3 regions of the Leclercia sp. genome follow, and region 3 is predicted to be linked to each of the others. Evidence: predicted binding sites of a transcription regulator. Region 3 holds the regulator's gene; each other region holds the start of a gene.
The links. The regulator sigma-54, encoded in region 3, starts transcription at its own class of promoters, with help from an activator protein. The targets are predictions, from matches to a motif close to GTTGGCACANNTTTCGCTNT.

Region 1 (4,237 bases), on a different contig from region 3:
CGAACGCAACCGCTTTACCCTGACCGTTGGAGATCAGAACGCCGTTGTTACGCTGGCCAACTTCGCCCGGACGAACGTCGTCGTAGTGGCTGAAGGTGGAGTACAGCAGACCGGTACCAGAAGTCATGGTCATGAACTCTGAACGGAAGCCGATCAGGCCACGGCTTGGGATCACGTAGTCGAGACGTACGCGGCCTTTGCCATCTGGATTCATGTTTTTCAGGTCGCCTTTACGCTCACCCAGTGCCTGCATGACAGAACCCTGGTGTTGCTCTTCGACGTCCAGCGTTACGTTTTCGAACGGCTCTTGTTTACGGCCGTCGATTTCGCGGAAGATTACTTTCGGACGGGAAACCGCCATCTCGAAACCTTCACGACGCATGTTCTCGATCAGAACAGACAGGTGCAGCTCACCACGACCCGATACACGGAACGCATCCGCATCCGGGGTTTCTTCAACGCGCAGCGCAACGTTGTGCACCAGCTCTTTGTTCAGGCGGTCAAGGATCTGACGAGAGGTAACGAACTTACCTTCTTTACCACAGAACGGAGAGGTGTTGACGTTGAAGAACATGGTTACGGTCGGTTCATCAACAGACAGGGCTGGCAGCGCTTCAACCGCTTGCGTATCGCAAATGGTGTCGGAGATGTTCAGCTCGCCCAGACCGGTGATCGCGATGATGTCGCCAGCTTCAGCAATGTCGCTCTCGATACGCTCAAGGCCCAGGTGAGTCAGTACTTTACCGACTTTACCGTTACGGGTTTTGCCTTCGCTATCGATGATAGTGACCTGCTGGTTAGGCTTCACTTTACCGCGCTTGATACGACCAATGCCGATAACGCCAACATAGTTGTTGTAGTCGAGCTGAGAGATCTGCATCTGCAGAGTGCCTTCAACGTCAACGTTCGGCGCAGGAACACGGTCAACAATCGCCTGGTACAGCGGGGTCATGTCTTCAGCCATGTCTTCGTGGTCCAGACCCGCGATACCGTTCAGCGCAGAAGCGTAAACGATAGGGAAGTCCAGCTGCTCGTCGGTTGCGTCGAGGTTAACGAACAGGTCGAAGACCTGATCAACAACCCAGTCAGGACGCGCGCCAGGGCGGTCAACTTTGTTGATAACCACGATTGGCTTCAGACCATGGGCAAATGCCTTCTTGGTTACGAAGCGCGTCTGCGGCATTGGGCCATCCATTGCGTCAACGACCAGCAGCACGGAATCGACCATGGACATTACACGTTCAACTTCACCACCGAAGTCGGCGTGCCCCGGGGTATCAACGATGTTGATACGGTAGTCATTCCATTTGATAGCGGTGTTTTTAGCGAGGATGGTAATCCCACGCTCTTTCTCCAAATCGTTGGAGTCCATCACGCGTTCTTGAGTTTCGGCACGTGCATCGAACGTACCGGATTGCTGCAGCAGCTTATCAACCAGGGTAGTTTTACCATGGTCAACGTGCGCGATGATGGCGATATTACGCAGATTTTCGATCACAACTTTGCCTCAGGCATTTAGAAATAGCGCGTTATTGTACACGGATTAAGCGCACTACAAAACAGGATCACAAACATCCCCCGCAAACAAGTATCGCAGAGATGCTTTGTGATCGCTTTCACGGAGCGGTAAAAGGGCACTTTAACGTAAATTGCACCAATATGGTGCTCAATGTTCACATTGAAGCACTATACTGGTGCAACAAAACCATCGTGGTGCAGCCCTTTTGCACTATGGTGCGCATGATAGCGCCTTTTTGGGGTGTTTTAAAAGTTGGCACAGATTTCGCTTTATAAAAAATACGGCAACCAAAGGCAACATCGCCTGCCTTACACAGAATTTGAAGACCTCGTTACCACGACGACAATGACCAATCTGGAGAGTTAAGTATGTCCGCTGAACACGTTTTGACGATGCTGAACGAACATGAAGTGAAGTTTGTTGATCTGCGCTTCACCGATACCAAAGGCAAAGAACAGCACGTCACTATTCCTGCTCATCAGGTGAATGCCGAATTCTTTGAAGAAGGCAAAATGTTTGACGGCTCCTCGATTGGTGGCTGGAAAGGTATCAACGAATCCGACATGGTGCTGATGCCAGACGCATCCACTGCGCTCATTGACCCGTTCTTCGAAGAGTCTACCCTGATCATCCGTTGCGATATCCTCGAGCCAGGCACCCTGCAGGGCTACGACCGCGACCCGCGCTCTATCGCTAAACGCGCTGAAGAGTACCTGCGCTCCACCGGCATCGCAGACACCGTTCTGTTCGGGCCAGAGCCAGAGTTCTTCCTGTTCGACGACATCCGTTTTGGTGCGACCACTTCCGGTTCCCACGTTGCTATCGATGATATCGAAGGCGCATGGAACTCCTCCACCAAATACGAAGGCGGTAACAAAGGTCACCGTCCTGCTGTTAAAGGCGGTTACTTCCCGGTTCCACCGGTCGACTCTTCACAGGACATCCGTTCTACCATGTGTCTGATCATGGAAGAGATGGGCCTGGTTGTTGAAGCACACCACCATGAAGTTGCGACTGCTGGCCAGAACGAAATCGCCACCCGTTTCAACACCATGACCAAGAAAGCGGACGAAATTCAGATCTACAAATACGTTGTTCACAACGTTGCGCACCGTTTCGGTAAAACCGCGACCTTTATGCCAAAACCAATGTTTGGTGACAACGGTTCCGGTATGCACTGCCACATGTCTCTGTCCAAAAACGGGACTAACCTGTTCTCTGGCGACAAATATGCCGGTCTGTCCGAGCAGGCGCTGCACTACATCGGTGGTGTTATCAAACACGCTAAAGCGATCAACGCCCTGGCGAACCCAACCACCAACTCCTACAAGCGTCTGGTCCCAGGCTACGAAGCACCAGTAATGCTGGCGTACTCTGCCCGTAACCGTTCTGCTTCTATCCGTATCCCGGTGGTTGCGTCTCCGAAAGCACGTCGTATCGAAGTGCGCTTCCCGGATCCAGCGGCTAACCCATACCTGTGCTTCGCAGCGCTGCTGATGGCGGGTCTTGACGGTATCAAGAACAAGATCCACCCGGGCGAAGCCATGGACAAAAACCTGTATGACCTGCCGCCAGAAGAAGCGAAAGAGATCCCACAGGTTGCAGGTTCTCTGGAAGAAGCACTGAACGCGCTGGATGCAGACCGTGAGTTCCTGACTGCTGGCGGCGTGTTCACTGATGAAGCGATCGACGCTTACATCGCGCTGCGTATCGAAGAGAACGACCGTGTTCGCATGACGCCACACCCGGTTGAGTTCGAACTGTACTACAGCGTTTAATCTTCAATCCCTGTCGCGCGGCTTTTTCCGCGCGAGATTGATAGCCGTTTTTTTTGTTGCCGTGGAAACTTTTCAGCCCATCTTCGGATGGGCTTTTTTCTCCGCCAACACGCTGATCTCACGCGCTTTTAAAACCAGAAACGCTATACTGCACTAAAATAGTGCAAACAACTCCAGGAGACTGCTGAATGGCAACTGGCACGCTGCCCGATGCTGGGCAGATCCTCAATTCTCTTATCAACAGCATTTTACTGGTCGACGACGATCTGGCGGTGCATTACGCCAATCCTGCGGCCCAGCAGCTGCTTGCCCAGAGTTCGCGCAAACTGTTTGGCGCGCCGCTACCCGAGCTGTTGAGTTATTTTTCTCTGAATATCGGCCTGATGCAGGAGAGCCTGCAGGCAGGACAAGGCTTTACCGATAATGAAGTCACGCTGGTGATCGACGGACGCTCGCATATTCTCTCCCTGACCGCGCAGCGGCTGCCGGAAGGCCTGATCCTGCTGGAGATGGCACCGATGGATAATCAGCGTCGCCTGAGCCAGGAGCAGCTCCAGCATGCCCAGCAGATTGCAGCCCGCGACCTGGTGCGCGGTCTCGCCCATGAGATTAAAAACCCGCTCGGCGGCCTGCGCGGCGCGGCGCAACTGTTAACCAAAGCTCTGCCCGATCCGGCGCTGGCGGAATATACCAACGTCATCATTGAACAGGCCGATCGCCTGCGCAATCTGGTGGATCGCCTGCTAGGCCCACAGCAGCCCGGGATGCACGTCACCGAAAGCATCCACAAGGTGGCTGAGCGCGTCGTCAAACTGGTGTCGATGGAGTTGCCGGACAACGTCAGGCTGATTCGGGATTACGATCCGAGTCTGCCGGAACTGCCGCACGATCCCGACCAGATTGAACAGGTGCTGCTGAACATCGTGCGCAATGCCCTGCA
Region 2 (4,237 bases), on a different contig from region 3:
AGTTCAAGGTCGCAATGGCCGACAGTCGACGTATTATTCAGGTTCATGTAAGAATGCCGGACGACGCTCCGCAACCCACACTGGATGATTGATTTAAATGGCATTTGCCCCACTGCTTGAACGCCAGCGCATACGTCTGCTGCTGGCGCTGATCCTCGGAGCCAGCGGTACGCTGGCTTTTTCCCCTTATGACTTCTGGCCTGCCGCCCTCCTCTCTCTGATGGGGCTTCAGGGGCTGACGCTTAACCGACGCCCTGTACAGGCGGCGGCGATTGGCTATGTCTGGGGCCTGGGCCTGTTTGGCTCCGGTATTAACTGGGTTTACGTCAGTATCGCGCAATTTGGCGGTATGCCAGGTCCGGTAAATGTCTTCCTCGTGGTGCTGCTGGCGGCCTACCTCTCGCTCTATACCGGTCTGTTTGCCGGTATTTTGTCGCGCCTGTGGCCGAAAACCAGCTGGCTGCGGGTGGCGATTGCTGCGCCGGTGGTCTGGCAGCTCACCGAGTTTTTGCGCGGCTGGGTGTTGACCGGCTTCCCCTGGCTGCAGTTTGGCTACAGCCAGATCGACGGCCCGCTGAAAGGGCTGGCGCCGGTGATGGGCGTCGAGGCAATCAACTTCCTGCTGATGGTGGTGAGCGGCCTGCTGGTGCTGGCGCTGGTGCAGCGCAACTGGCGTCCGCTGGCGGCGGCGCTGATCCTCTTTGCCCTGCCTTTCCCGCTGCGTTATATCCAGTGGTTTACCCTTGAGCCAGAACGCGCCACCCAGGTGTCGATGGTGCAGGGTAATATTCCCCAGTCGCTGAAATGGGATGAAGGTCAGCTGATCAACACCCTGAAAATTTATCTGGATGCCACCCAGAAAGAGATGGGCAAATCCCAGCTGATTATCTGGCCGGAGTCGGCGATCCCGGATCTGGAGATTAACCAGCAGCGTTTTCTCGGCATGATGGACGATCTGCTGCGCGCCCGTGACACCACCCTGATCACCGGGATCGTGGATGCGCGTCTGAACAAGCAGAACCGTTACGACACTTACAACACCATCATCACGCTGGGGAAAGATAACCCTTACAGCTATGAGTCGACCAACCGCTACAACAAAAATCACCTGGTGCCTTTTGGTGAGTTTGTCCCGCTGGAGTCGATTCTGCGTCCGCTGGCGCCGTTCTTCGATCTGCCGATGTCCTCGTTTAGCCGGGGCCCCTACGTTCAGCCTCAGCTCAGCGCTCACGGCTTCCTGCTGACCGCCGCCATTTGCTACGAGATCATCCTCGGCGAGCAGGTTCGGGATAATTTCCGGCCGAACACCGACTATCTGCTGACCATCTCTAACGATGCCTGGTTTGGTAAGTCCATCGGTCCGTGGCAGCACTTCCAGATGGCGCGCATGCGCTCTCTGGAGCTGGCACGCCCGCTGCTGCGCAGCACCAACAACGGCATTACCGCCGTGATCGGTCCGCAGGGCGAAATTCAGGCTATGCTCCCGCAGTTTACCCGCGACGTGCTGACGGCGAAGGTCACCCCGACGACCGGGCTGACGCCTTACGCCCGTACCGGCAACTGGCCGCTGTGGATCCTGACCGCGCTGTTCGGCTTTGGTGCCGTGCTGATGAGCCTTCGTCAGCGTAGTAAGTAATTCGCCCCCTCACCTCTTTGCCCGGCGGCGCTACGCTTGCCGGGCCTACGGTTTTGTAGGCCGGGTAAGGCGCAGCCGCCACCCGGCAACTTCCTCAGACTTTCATTTCTGGCACGCCTATTGCTTTGTTTATTCTCGTAAACGCGATTTGGCTTAACGTGCAACCTGGTCGCACCAGCATAGTTCGCCGGTAGCACCGAAACGGTGCAACGGAAGATTTATGCCTCTGAATGGTGCGGCGCGCTTCGCAAAAATAAACAATAACGCAGCAAAATCTTTACATTAAGCCAGACTAAATGTTAACAAACACGTATAACACTGCACTCGTATCGCGCGAGCTATAACAACATCACACCGAATATCAATGCGCACCTGACGCTGATAAAAAAGGAGTTGGATATGCAATTACGTAAACTGGCCACAGCAATGCTGGTAATGGGATTGTCCGCAGGCGTCGTGCACGCTGAAGATGCTGCCCCGGCAGCGGGCGGTACCCTGGAAAAGATCGCTAAAAACGGCGTGATTGTGGTCGGCCACCGTGAATCTTCTGTTCCGTTCTCATACTACGACAACACGCAAAAAGTCGTGGGTTACTCTCAGGATTACTCCAACGCCATCGTTGACGCGGTGAAGAAGAAGCTCAATAAACCGGATCTGGAAGTGAAGCTGATCCCAATCACTTCACAAAACCGTATCCCGCTGCTGCAAAACGGCACTTTCGATTTTGAGTGTGGTTCCACCACCAACAACCTTGAGCGTCAGAAACAGGCTGCCTTCTCCGATACCATCTTCGTGGTGGGCACCCGTCTGCTGACCAAAAAAGGCGGCGAGATTAAAGACTTCGACGACCTGAAAGGCAAAGCGGTAGTCGTGACCTCTGGTACCACCTCTGAAGTGCTGCTGCACAAGCTGAACGAAGAGAAGAAAATGGACATGCGCATCATCAGCGCCAAAGACCACGGTGACTCTTTCCGTACCCTGGAGAGCGGTCGCGCGGTGGCGTTTATGATGGATGATGCCCTGCTGGCCGGTGAGCGTGCAAAAGCGAAGAAACCGGACAACTGGGAAATCGTCGGCACCGCGCAATCTAAAGAGGCCTATGGCTGCATGATGCGTAAAGACGACGCGGAATTTAAGAAACTGGTCGATGACACCATCGCTCAGGTTCAGACCTCCGGCGACGCGGAAAAATGGTTCGATAAGTGGTTCAAGAACCCAATCCCACCAAAAAATCTGAACATGAACTTTGAGCTGTCTGACGACATGAAGGCACTGTTTAAAGAACCGAATGACAAGGCACTTAACTAATTAGAACCATTAAGGGGCGGGATCTCCTGCCCTCTCGATTGTCGGGAAGCGCGGACAGACTAAACGTTGAGTGGTCGTTCCCCACTCAGCGCGAACATTAAAGCTTCTCACCAATCTTCGAGGGTAGCGCTGCTACCCTTTTTTTTCTGGAGTTTATTATGTCAATCGACTGGAACTGGGGCATTTTTCTGCAGCAAGCCCCGTTCGGCAACACCACCTATCTTGGCTGGCTGTGGAGCGGTTTTCAGGTCACGGTCGCACTGTCGATCACGGCATGGATCATCGCCTTTCTCGTCGGCTCGCTGTTCGGTATTTTACGTACCGTGCCTAACCGTTTTCTCTCTTCGCTGGGAACCTGCTACGTCGAATTGTTCCGTAACGTTCCGTTAATCGTGCAGTTCTTTACCTGGTACCTGGTTATCCCGGAACTGCTGCCGGAAGATATCGGCATGTGGTTCAAGTCTGAGCTGGATCCTAACGTTCAGTTCTTTATCTCCTCCATGCTCTGCCTGGGTCTGTTCACCGCCGCCCGCGTGTGCGAGCAGGTGCGCGCGGCGATCCAGTCCCTTCCTCGCGGCCAGAAAAACGCAGCCCTGGCGATGGGCCTGACGTTACCGCAGGCCTACCGCTATGTGCTGCTGCCGAATGCCTATCGCGTGATTGTGCCGCCGATGACCTCGGAGATGATGAACCTGGTGAAGAACTCGGCCATCGCCTCCACCATTGGTCTGGTCGATATGGCCGCGCAGGCGGGCAAGCTGCTCGATTACTCCGCGCACGCGTGGGAATCCTTCACCGCCATTACCCTGGCGTATGTGCTGATTAATGCCGTGATTATGCTGGTGATGAACCTGGTCGAACGTAAAATTCGCCTGCCGGGCAATCTGGGGGGCAAATAATGTACGAGTTTGACTGGAGTTCCATTGTTCCTTCCATGCCCTACCTGATTGATGGCCTGATCGTCACCCTGAAGATCACCCTGACGGCGATAATTATCGGGATTGTCTGGGGCACCCTGCTGGCGGTAATGCGCCTGTCGAGTTTCAAACCTGTCGCCTGGTTTGCCACCGCTTACGTCAACGTGTTTCGTTCTATCCCGCTGGTGATGGTGTTGCTGTGGTTCTACCTGATCGTACCTGGGCTGCTGCAGGATGTGCTTGGCCTGTCGCCGAAATCCGATATCCGCCTGATCTCAGCGATGGTGGCCTTCTCGATGTTTGAGGCGGCCTACTACTCAGAAATAATCCGCGCCGGGATCCAGAGTATCTCCCGCGGACAGTCCAGCGCCGCACT
Region 3 (4,237 bases):
AATGACCGTATGCTTTATCTGTATGGTCATGTTGAGGTGAATGCGCTGACCGCAGACTCACAGCTGCGCAAAATCACAACCGATAACGCACAGATTAACCTTGTGACTCAGGATGTCACGTCGCAGGATCTGGTCACGCTATACGGCACAACATTTAATTCCAGCGGTCTGAGAATGCGCGGGAACTTACGCAGCAAGAACGCAGAGCTGATTGAAAAGGTTAGAACCTCCTATGAAATTCCAAGCAAACAAACTCAGCCTTAAATTTATTATTGCCAGCGCGATGCTGGCCGTCAGCCTGCCTGCGCTTGCTGTGACGGGTGATACCGAGCAGCCGATTCATATCGAATCCGATACGCAGTCGCTCGATATGCAGGGCAACGTAGTGACCTTTACCGGCAATGTTGTCGTGACCCAGGGCACCATCAAAATCAACGCCGATAAGGTAGTGGTGACGCGTCCAGGCGGGGAAGACGGTAAAGAAATTATCGATGGCTACGGTAACCCGGCCACCTTCTACCAGATGCAGGACAACGGCAAACCGGTGAAGGGCCACGCCTCCCAGATGCATTACGAGCTGGCGAAAGACTTCGTGATACTGACCGGCAAGGCGTACCTGGAGCAGCTCGACAGCAACATCACGGGCGATAAGATCACCTATCTGGTGAAAGAGCAAAAAATGCAGGCCTTCAGTGAAAAAGGCAAACGCGTGACGACCGTCCTGGTTCCATCACAGCTGCAGGACAAAAATAACAATCAGGCCCCGGCACAGAAAAAGAGTAACTAATTCGTTATGGCAACATTAACTGCAAAGAATCTCGCCAAAGCCTACAAGGGCCGTCGCGTAGTGGAAGATGTCAGTTTGACCGTCAACTCCGGCGAAATTGTCGGCCTGTTGGGTCCTAACGGTGCGGGTAAAACCACTACCTTTTATATGGTGGTCGGCATTGTGCCGCGCGATGCGGGTAACATCATCATTGATGACGAAGACATCAGCCTGCTGCCCCTTCACGCGCGTGCCCGTCGCGGCATCGGTTATCTGCCGCAGGAAGCCTCCATTTTTCGCCGTCTGAGCGTCTTCGACAACCTGATGGCGGTGCTGCAGATCCGTGACGATTTGACCTCCGAGCAGCGTCAGGATCGCGCCAACGAGCTAATGGAAGAGTTCCATATCGAACATCTGCGCGACAGCCTTGGCCAGGCGCTCTCCGGTGGTGAACGCCGCCGTGTGGAAATTGCCCGTGCGCTGGCGGCCAACCCGAAATTCATCCTGCTTGATGAACCGTTTGCGGGCGTTGACCCGATTTCGGTTATCGACATCAAAAGGATTATTGAGCATCTGCGCGACAGCGGCCTGGGGGTTCTGATCACCGACCACAACGTGCGCGAGACGCTGGCGGTCTGTGAACGAGCTTACATCGTCAGCCAGGGCCATCTTATTGCCCACGGTACCCCGCAGCAGATCCTCGAAGACGATCATGTTAAGCGCGTGTATCTTGGGGAAGACTTCAGACTCTGATAGGGTAGAAGTACAGTCTCGCCTAAACGGAGAAAAATGCTCTGAACATGAAGCAAGGTTTGCAATTAAGGCTCAGCCAACAGCTGGCAATGACGCCGCAGTTACAACAGGCCATTCGTCTGTTGCAGCTGTCGACGCTAGAACTTCAGCAGGAGCTGCAGCAAGCGCTGGACAGCAATCCCCTGCTTGAGCAAACCGATCTTCACGACGAGGTAGAAACGCAGCAAACCCAGGACAACGAAACGCTCGACAGCGTTGACGCGCTGGAGCAAAAAGAGATGCCTGACGAGCTGCCTCTCGATGCCAGCTGGGATGAGATCTACACCGCCGGCACGCCGTCAGGCACGCGCGCAGACTATCAGGATGACGAATTGCCGGTGTATCAGGGCGAAACCACCCAGTCACTACAGGATTACCTGATGTGGCAGGTGGAGCTGACGCCGTTTTCCGATACCGATCGCGCCATCGCCACCTCCATTGTCGATGCCGTCGATGAAACCGGCTATTTGACCGTGTCGCTGGACGACATTCTGGAAAGTATCGGTGATGATGAGATCGACCCTGAAGAGGTCGAAGCGGTTCTCAAGCGCGTTCAGCGTTTTGATCCGATCGGCGTCGCGGCACGGGATTTACGTGACTGCCTGCTGATTCAACTTTCTCAGTTCGTCAAAGAGACGCCGTGGCTGGAAGAGGCTCGCCTGATCGTCAGCGAACATCTGGATCTGCTGGCCAATCACGACTTCCGCTCGTTGATGCGCGTCACGCGGCTGAAAGAAGAGATCCTGAAAGAAGCGGTTAATCTGATTCAGTCGCTGGACCCGCGTCCGGGGCAGTCCATCCAGACCAGCGAGCCCGAGTACGTCATCCCCGACGTGCTGGTGCGCAAGCATAACGGCCTGTGGACCGTGGAACTCAATTCCGACAGCATCCCGCGCCTGCAAATAAATCAGCAGTACGCCTCGATGTGCACCAGCTCGCGTAACGACTCGGATAACCAGTTTATCCGCAGTAATCTGCAGGAGGCGCGCTGGCTAATCAAAAGCCTCGAGAGCCGCAATGATACCCTGCTGCGCGTCAGCCGCTGCATCGTAGAGCAGCAGCAGGCGTTTTTTGAGCAGGGTGAAGAGTTTATGAAGCCGATGGTGCTGGCCGATATCGCCCAGGCCGTCGAGATGCATGAATCGACGATTTCCCGCGTGACGACGCAGAAGTATCTGCACAGTCCGCGCGGTATTTTTGAGCTTAAGTATTTTTTCTCCAGCCATGTCAGTACCGAAGGCGGCGGCGAAGCCTCGTCGACGGCCATCCGGGCGCTGGTGAAAAAATTGATCGCCGCGGAGAACCCCGCGAAACCACTGAGCGACAGTAAGTTAACCACCATGCTGTCCGATCAAGGTATCATGGTGGCACGCCGCACTGTTGCGAAGTATCGAGAGTCTTTATCCATTCCGCCGTCAAACCAGCGTAAACAACTGGTCTGACACAACCGATAAGGAAGACACTATGCAGCTCAACATCACTGGACACAACGTCGAAATCACTGAGGCCCTGCGCGAATTTGTGAACGCAAAATTCGCCAAGCTTGAGCAGTATTTCGAGAGGATCAATCAGGTCTACATTGTGTTAAAAGTGGAAAAAGTGACTCATATCTCGGATGCGACCCTGCATGTTAACGGAGGCGAGATCCATGCCAGTGCGGAAGGACAAGACATGTATGCGGCTATCGACGGCTTGATTGACAAGCTGGCACGACAGCTAAACAAACATAAAGATAAACTGAAACAACACTAATTGTCCGGGCAGTTAACGGGTGCAGGATGGCCTGTTGTGAAACACAACGGGCCCTTTGTACAGTTAGCGCTTAGGTGAAATTATGATGAATAACGATTCAACTCTACAACTGAGCAGTGTCCTTAATCAGGAATGTACCCGCAGTGCCGTTCACTGCCAGAGCAAAAAACGTGCGCTGGAGATCATCAGTGAACTGGCCGCAAAACAGCTGAGCCTGCCACCGCAAGTGGTATTTGAAGCGATCCTGACCCGCGAAAAAATGGGCAGTACCGGCATCGGCAACGGCATCGCCATTCCCCATGGCAAACTTGAAGAGGATACTCTGCGCGCTGTAGGCGTGTTTGTTCAGCTGGAAACACCTATCGCCTTTGATGCCATTGATAACCAGCCTGTCGATTTGCTGTTTGCCCTGCTGGTGCCAGCCGATCAGACCAAAACGCATTTGCACACCCTCTCGCTGGTGGCTAAACGTCTGGCGGATAAAACCATCTGTCGCCGTTTACGCGCGGCACAAAGCGATGAGGAGCTTTATCAAATCATTACGGAAACGGAAGGCAATCAGGATGATGCGTAATCGGGTGATGGCTTTGACATCTGTAGTCCTGAGGAGAAACGGTACATGGTGCTGATGATCGTCAGCGGTCGTTCGGGATCCGGGAAATCGGTCGCCCTGCGAGCGCTGGAAGATATGGGCTTTTACTGCGTCGATAACCTGCCGGTGGTACTGCTGCCCGAGCTGGCTAAATCGCTGGCCGATCGGCAGATTTCCGCCGCGGTCAGCATCGACGTGCGTAACATGCCTGAATCGCCGGAGATCTTTGAGCAGGCGATGAGCAGTTTGCCGGAGGCGTTCTCACCTCAGCTGCTGTTCCTTGATGCCGATCGCAATACGCTGATCCGTCGCTACAGCGATACCCGCCGTCTGCA

Region 1: glnA (glutamate--ammonia ligase) is a predicted target of sigma-54. The motif match lies at 1,771-1,790, and genes of this name have one in related genera.
Region 2: V7Q49_RS09640 (amino acid ABC transporter substrate-binding protein) is a predicted target of sigma-54. The motif match lies at 1,744-1,763, and genes of this name have one in related genera.

Annotation. Positions count from the first base shown of each region.
Region 1 is NZ_DAIQCE010000012.1:13,033-17,269, reverse strand. Features, by position in the region: gene typA (ribosome-dependent GTPase TypA) at 1-1,498, opposite strand, end outside; gene glnA (glutamate--ammonia ligase) at 1,888-3,297, shown strand; gene glnL (nitrogen regulation protein NR(II)) at 3,486-4,237, shown strand, end outside.
Region 2 is NZ_DAIQCE010000002.1:66,613-70,849, forward strand. Features, by position in the region: gene corC (CNNM family magnesium/cobalt transport protein CorC) at 1-92, shown strand, start outside; gene lnt (apolipoprotein N-acyltransferase) at 98-1,636, shown strand; gene V7Q49_RS09640 (amino acid ABC transporter substrate-binding protein) at 2,036-2,944, shown strand; gene gltJ (glutamate/aspartate ABC transporter permease GltJ) at 3,103-3,843, shown strand; gene gltK (glutamate/aspartate ABC transporter permease GltK) at 3,843-4,237, shown strand, end outside.
Region 3 is NZ_DAIQCE010000006.1:114,105-118,341, forward strand. Features, by position in the region: gene lptC (LPS export ABC transporter periplasmic protein LptC) at 1-264, shown strand, start outside; gene lptA (lipopolysaccharide ABC transporter substrate-binding protein LptA) at 233-787, shown strand; gene lptB (LPS export ABC transporter ATP-binding protein) at 794-1,519, shown strand; gene rpoN (RNA polymerase factor sigma-54) at 1,567-3,000, shown strand; gene hpf (ribosome hibernation promoting factor) at 3,023-3,310, shown strand; gene ptsN (PTS IIA-like nitrogen regulatory protein PtsN) at 3,393-3,884, shown strand; gene rapZ (RNase adapter RapZ) at 3,930-4,237, shown strand, end outside.